DNA from 3 places in the Metabacillus sp. 22489 genome. Region 1 is predicted to be linked to each of the others. Evidence: riboswitches for the same ligand, from Rfam matches in the RefSeq annotation. Region 1 holds a riboswitch; each other region holds the start of a gene.
What was found. Region 1 has a riboswitch for cyclic di-AMP ahead of ACTJJ9_RS00855 (APC family permease). Riboswitches for the same ligand answer to the same signal wherever they lie in the genome.
Positions count from the first base shown of each region.

Region 2: linked by a shared signal. The riboswitch ahead of ACTJJ9_RS10395 (TrkH family potassium uptake protein) and the one ahead of ACTJJ9_RS00855 (APC family permease) in region 1 are both predicted to bind cyclic di-AMP.
Region 3: linked by a shared signal. The riboswitch ahead of ACTJJ9_RS11710 (cation:dicarboxylate symporter family transporter) and the one ahead of ACTJJ9_RS00855 (APC family permease) in region 1 are both predicted to bind cyclic di-AMP.

Region 1 covers NZ_JBQENT010000001.1:187,070-189,346, forward strand. The annotation lists gene ACTJJ9_RS00855 (APC family permease) at 1-1,288, opposite strand, end outside; cyclic di-AMP (ydaO/yuaA leader) riboswitch at 1,448-1,591, opposite strand; gene ACTJJ9_RS00860 (DMT family transporter) at 1,758-2,277, opposite strand, start outside.
Region 2 covers NZ_JBQENT010000013.1:112,546-114,822, forward strand. The annotation lists gene ACTJJ9_RS10390 (DUF2294 domain-containing protein) at 17-391, opposite strand; cyclic di-AMP (ydaO/yuaA leader) riboswitch at 642-781, shown strand; gene ACTJJ9_RS10395 (TrkH family potassium uptake protein) at 1,251-2,277, shown strand, end outside.
Region 3 covers NZ_JBQENT010000016.1:86,413-88,689, forward strand. The annotation lists gene ACTJJ9_RS11710 (cation:dicarboxylate symporter family transporter) at 100-1,356, opposite strand; cyclic di-AMP (ydaO/yuaA leader) riboswitch at 1,475-1,629, opposite strand; gene ACTJJ9_RS11715 (6-phospho-beta-glucosidase) at 1,946-2,277, opposite strand, start outside.

The sequences.
Region 1 (2,277 bases):
AGAATTTTGTTAAGAAAAACATTAAAGTAACAATAAAGCAGATTACTGCACCCATTGTATTGATAATAAATTTAGTAATCCATCCCTCAGGCTTTTCTCTTAGCCATTTAACCATCATTCCCGATTGAGACAGAGTAAATGGCAAAAATACTCCGACTGCATATAGAGGTATTAGATGCTCTGTTTTTGCATGAAATGCGACAATTAAGATGATTGAAGCAATTCCAAGGATGATAATCCCGTTCGAATAACCTAATCGATCCCCTCTAATCAAGAACATTCGTGGTATAAACTTATCTTTTGCTAGATTAACTGCAAGTAAAGGAAAAGCAGAATAACCAGTATTTGCTGCAAGAATTAATATTAACGCTGTAGTTCCTTGAATAAAGAAATACATGATATTCCGTCCGAAAATTTCCTCAGCAATTTGTGAAACAACCGTTACTTCTCCACTTGGAGTGATTCCATACGAATAGGCTAAAAATACGATTCCTGAAAACAGGATAGCAAGTAAAATACCCATAAACATTAACGTTTTAGCAGCATTTTTTGGTGCTGGGTTTTTGAAGTTAGGAATTGCATTCGATATCGCTTCTACACCTGTTAAGGCAGAACTTCCTGAGGCAAAAGCCCTTAATAGTATAAATAAACTAATCCCAGCAACAGGTGTCCCTATTGGAGTGTGTGCTTCTGTTGGAACTCCTCCTATTATAACATTGTATATTCCTACCCCTATTAAAAGAAACAGAGCTAAAACGAATAAGTAAACAGGATAAGCTAATATTGAAGCTGACTCCGTTACTCCTCTTAAATTTAACAACGTAAGTAAAATCACAAATCCAATGGCAATTTCTACATTATAGCCATGTAAAGTAGGAAACGCTGAAGTTATTGCATCTGTCCCGGCAGAAACACTAACCGCAACAGTTAAAATATAGTCTACTAAAAGAGAACCACCAGCAATTAAGCCTGGATTAACGCCTAAATTACTTTTTGAAACAATATATGCCCCTCCTCCATGAGGATAAGCATAAATAATTTGACGATAAGACAAGATGAGCGCCGACAGTAGTATTAAAACTCCTACTGCGATAGGAATTGAATACCAAATGGCAGCAGCCCCTACAGTAACCAATACAATTAATATTTGCTCTGGACCATATGCCACTGATGAAAGAGCATCAGAGGATAGGATTGCTAAAGCTTTCGTTTTATTAAGCTTTTGTTCACCTATTTCATTGCTTTTTAATGGACGTCCAATTAATAATCGTTTTATAGACGAAATCATATAAAAACTCACCCGCCTGCTTATTTTCCTTTAATTTTATCTTTCCCGCTTAAGAAAGATTTTTATGAATAATACATTTACAGAAAACAAAAAAGTGTCTACAAGTCATAGTTAAATAGACCTGTAGACACTTTAATTTTTTTGTGTCACAAGCTCCACCTTCCTTCTCATATAACGCTTACGAGGTTAGCTGTCGGATTCGGGCCATTGAGTAGCCCTACCTATAAAGGATTCACCCCTTGGATAAATTTCTATCCACAATAATGGTTCCCCCGTACCTAATGGTTTCAGCGATTTAGAAATTTGAAACTGTAATTATAATACTCCTGACGTCAGCTTAAGTAAATGGTTTTTTGTAAAGATTTAAAAATAGATAATCGAAAACTTTAGTAATGAATTAATAATCTGTCCAATAAAAGTACACCCTTATATATAGTGTCTTTTCAAAAACTTAAAAATAGGTCAACTTTTATGAAGATGGTGAAACAGACTTCTTTTCGACATGGACAATCTTTTTAGTAGTATTTGAGCGTCTTACATTACTGACGATAATTCCACAAAGTATGAAAATAACACCTATCCATTGCACCACGCCAACATCTTCCTTCAAAACGAGTGCTGACATTGAAACAGCTACTGGAAGCTCTGATGTCGTTAATATTGTTCCAAGTCCTGGTCCAATATGTGGCATCCCAATTGAAAATAATAGAGGTGGGAGTACTACCCCAAAAAAGCCGAGAAGCAATCCATATGGTGCAACACCTAGTAAAACCGGTAAATTAACTAGATAGATTGGTGGAAATACTAGAAAGACAACGATTAACCCTCCAGTGGAAAGAACCGCACTTTTTAAAAGTGGTGGTACATTCGTTCCAACTGATCCGCTCAGAAAAATAAAGGTTGAAAACGTTACTGCAGCTAGCAGCCCCCACATAGTTCCTTGCCATGATAAGGAAATTCCACCATTCGAAATAATACCAGCTGCTAAA
Region 2 (2,277 bases), on a different contig from region 1:
CATACAAAAATAAGATTCAATTATTCATTTCAATCCATTTTTCTAAGTTCCTATCTAAAATAAACACTTCTATTCTTTCACCTGTACTTGTGCTTATATCACTATGTGATGAAAGTACCTTACATCCAGTATATTGTTCGATTATTTTTTCATACTCCTGACAATATTTTTCTCGCAGTAATTCTCTCATTTCCTTAACAAGTTTTTTCCCAGGATCGCTATTGACTAAATGTTTTTCTTCCACAGTCAAAACTCCTTTGTAGCGTGTAATCATCATGTCATAAACGATATATGTTTTTGCCTCCTGTGGGCCTTTTCCGATTAATTCACGCTGAAGCTTAATTAATTCTTCACTTATTTTTGCCTCTAATTTCTTTTTGGAATAATTCATAAAACCTCCATAGCATATCTGGGATTCATGGAGTAATTCTAATGTCCGAATAAAGTTTTTGTCAATCCATATTTTAATTTTTTTACAAAACCTTAAAATCCATAAAAACAAGGAGAAATATTACGAAAAACAGTATTATCATGAGTTTTAATAGTAAAAATGGCTGAATATCGTCATTTTTAACGAAATATTGAACTTCCAAGGGGTTTACAGTGCAATGATGATAAGCGTAGAATTATCTCCGTAAATCAAATATTAATGGTCAAATCTCATAATATGAGAACGGAGGAACCAATTATTTGGGGTTAATTCTGCTTTTGCAGAAGGGATGAGAAACTCTTTCGCCATTCTACCCGTCAGCTAACTTCGTCGACTAAAGCGAAGGAGGTCAAAGGACCACCTAATACAGGGGGCTTTTTTGTTTTATGATGGAGCAAAAGAGCAGCCTGATCAAAAAAGGTCTTTTTTTGTGCTTTAAATGTGAAAGTACCTCTTGGAAGATAGAACACAAAGCAGCCTTAAATGCTGGGTGTTTTATAGACCAATGAATACATTTTCTCCATTAAAGATGTTTGGAAATGACAATTTCTTTAAATTTCATCAGAATTTTTGAATAGTTTCTGCTGGAATCTATTTTGATATTGTTCATTTTAACATGGAGGAAAGTAATCATTGGTCTTTATTTATGGCTATTTTCGTAAATTAACAATCGTTTAAGCAGGTGGAATACAACTCGGCTGTTATAAGCAACATAAGCAAATACAGAAAGATTTATTTTTTCAAAGCATGTAATAAATGATTAAAAGCAATGGAAAAATTAGAAGAGTTTCTAACTTTAAGGTAATTCAAGGAGATTACTATGAAAAAAATAAATGATTATTTAAATCCGCCAAAAATTTTAGTATTAGGCTTTGCGATTATCATTTTGATCGGAACGTTTTTATTAACATTACCGATTGCTACAGAAAACGGAAAAGGTCTATCTTTCTTAGATGCATTATTTACGGCTACTTCCGCTACTTGTGTAACAGGTCTTGTTGTTGTAGATACGGCCGATACGTTTTCTACATTTGGTGAGCTGGTCGTATTAACGCTCATTCAGGTTGGTGGATTAGGTTTTATGACGTTTGGAACGTTTTTATTTATATTATTAGGCAAGAAAATCTCTTTAAAAGAAAGATTAGTTTTGAAGGAAGCATATAATAACATCTCAATTTCAGGGATTGTCAAATTGGTAAAGCGAATTTTGTTGTTCACTATAATCATTGAGACAATTGGCGCTACCATCCTTTCGATTCGTTTTTCCTTTGACATGCCAATAGGAACAGCGATTTATTACGGCTTTTTTCATGCCATATCGAATTTTAATAACGCTGGTTTTGATTTAATGGGGGAGTTCCGAAGCTTGACAGACTATGTTGACGATCCCTTTGTTGTCTTAACGATATGTTCGCTTATTACTTTAGGTGGCTTAGGATTCATTGTTTTTAATGAACTATATGAATACCGAATGACGCGCAGATTATCGGTAAACACAAAAATCGTTTTAATTACAACTTTCATTTTAACTGCAGGTGCTTCAATTTTAATTTTCCTTTTTGAATACAATAACCCTAACACATTAGGCACTCTAGATAGTTCAGGAAAAGGGTATGGTGCTTTGTTTCATGCAGTTACTCCAAGGACAGCTGGTGCAAACACATTGCCGATTGCAGATTTAACACACGCAAGTTTATTTTTAACAATTATCCTCATGTATATCGGTGCTGGTTCAGGTTCAACAGCTGGTGGGATAAAAATCACTACCTTTGCTGTTTTAATGGCAACCTTTTGGTCCCAACTTAAAGGGAAGGAAGATATTGTTTTATTTAAACGAAGAATTGAAA
Region 3 (2,277 bases), on a different contig from region 1:
TACTGAAAAGGTAATCCCAGAATCATCTCACAAAAAAGACCTTCAACATTAACGTTGAAGGTCTTAATTTCACAGCTTTTCATGCTTGCTGAGACAATTTTATGAAGCATCTTTCATGTTTTCAAGAGGAGGGTTAAATTGCCCTTCCCATTTAGCGACAACAATCGCTGCTAATGAATTTCCTACTACGTTCACCGCAGTACGTCCCATATCTAGAATTCGGTCAATACCAGCAATAATCGCTAATCCTTCAGCAGGTAAACCAATTGTGCTAAATGTTGCTAATAGAACAACGAATGAGACACCAGGTACTCCTGCCATACCTTTAGAGGTTACCATCAAGACAAGCATTAGGGTTATTTGTTGGCCAATGCTTAGTTCAATGCCAAACATTTGCGCAATAAATAATGATGCGATTGCTTGATATAAAACAGAACCATCTAAATTAAACGAGTAACCTGTTGGAATAACAAAAGTCGCAATATGCTTTGGACTTCCTGCTTGCTCCATTTTGTCCATAATTTTCGGAAGTACCGTTTCCGAACTTGATGTTGAAAATGCTAAAATTAACTCTTCTTTAATCATCTTCAATAATTTAAAGATACTGAACCCAACAATTTTACCCATTATGCCTAAGACCACAATGACAAAGAAAATCATTGTTCCATAAACAGTAAGAGCTAATTTACCTAATGGAATAAGTGATGCAAAACCATATTTAGAAATCGTTACCCCGATTAATGCAAACACACCAATTGGCGCATATTTCATAAATAAGTTTGTCACATAAAACATTGCACTTGCCGTACCTTCAAAGAAACGTAAAACCGGTTTTCCTTTATCTCCAATAGCTGCAATTCCAATACCGAAAACGACAGCAAAGAAAATAATCGCAAGCATATCGCCTTCAACCATTGCACTAATTGGATTTGTCGGAACAATATGAAGAAGTGTTTCGGCAATTGTTTTTCCTTCTTGCTCTTCTGATGTTTCAACATAATTTGAAATATCAGTATGCTCCAGCTTGTCCATATTTAAACCAGCACCAGGCTGGAAGATATTCGCTGCTATAAGTCCGACAGCTATTGCAATCAATGTCATCCCTATAAAATAAGTAAGTGATTTAGCTCCTAGCTTACCAACAGATTTTAAATCACCAACACCTGCAATCGCAACGATAATACTAGAAAGGACAATTGGCACGACAATCATTTTAATTAAACGGAGAAACAGATCCCCAAATGGCTGTAAAACGCTTTGTGCCGTTTCACTTCCATAGAAAATTCCACCGATGATTATACCTAATATAAGACCGATAAAAATTTGACTTGCTAAGCTTAATTTGAATTTTTTCATTAATTACCCCACCTTCTTGTTGATTTTATATAAACGAATGTCTCAGGCAAGGGAAACAAATAGATACGATATTTCACACAAAAAAACGGCTAATGCCGATTCACCATTCTCTATCCTACTGTTTCCTCTCAATCGCTTACGAGGTTAGCTTTCAGGTTAGGACTACGGGAAACAACGAGCCCCTTCTTTTTAAAGAATTCACCAATAGCGGAACTATCCGCAGAAAAAATTTGGGTCCCCCGCTCTTAAAATAAGATTAAGCAAAAAACGAACTATTTCAATTTTATCATCAAAATACTATTTTAGTAAATAATTTAATATTTCCAGATACTTTATAGTTAGCTTTAACAATTTCTTACTATTCCAAAAGTCCCTTTATTATGCTGTTAATAAACTAATCCGTGGTCATTTTTAATCAATTGAGCCAAATAATCTTATACCAATACAATACTATACTTTCACTGTTCCTATATAAAAAAAGGATGTACCTTTTAAAGTACATCCTTCTATCAAGAAATGATTACTAGCTCCTATCAACATTCCCACCTCTGCAAAAGATGGTAAAAATGATAGAATGATTCATTTACTACTATTGATTCGATAAATCTTCCCCATTTGTTGCAATCACTTTTTTATACCAATGAAATGACTTCTTCTTCGTTCTTTTTAAAGTTCCTCTTCCATCATTGTCACGGTCTACATAGATAAAGCCATAGCGTTTCTTCATCTCACCAGTGCCTGCTGATACTAGGTCGATGCAGCCCCAGGATGTGTAGCCAAGAAGATCAACACCATCTTCATCAACAGCATCTTTCATAGCTTGAATATGTGCTGCTAAATACTCAATCCGATAATCATCCTCTACATATCCTGATTCATCTGGTATATCTACTGCACCTAACCCATTTTCAACAATGAATA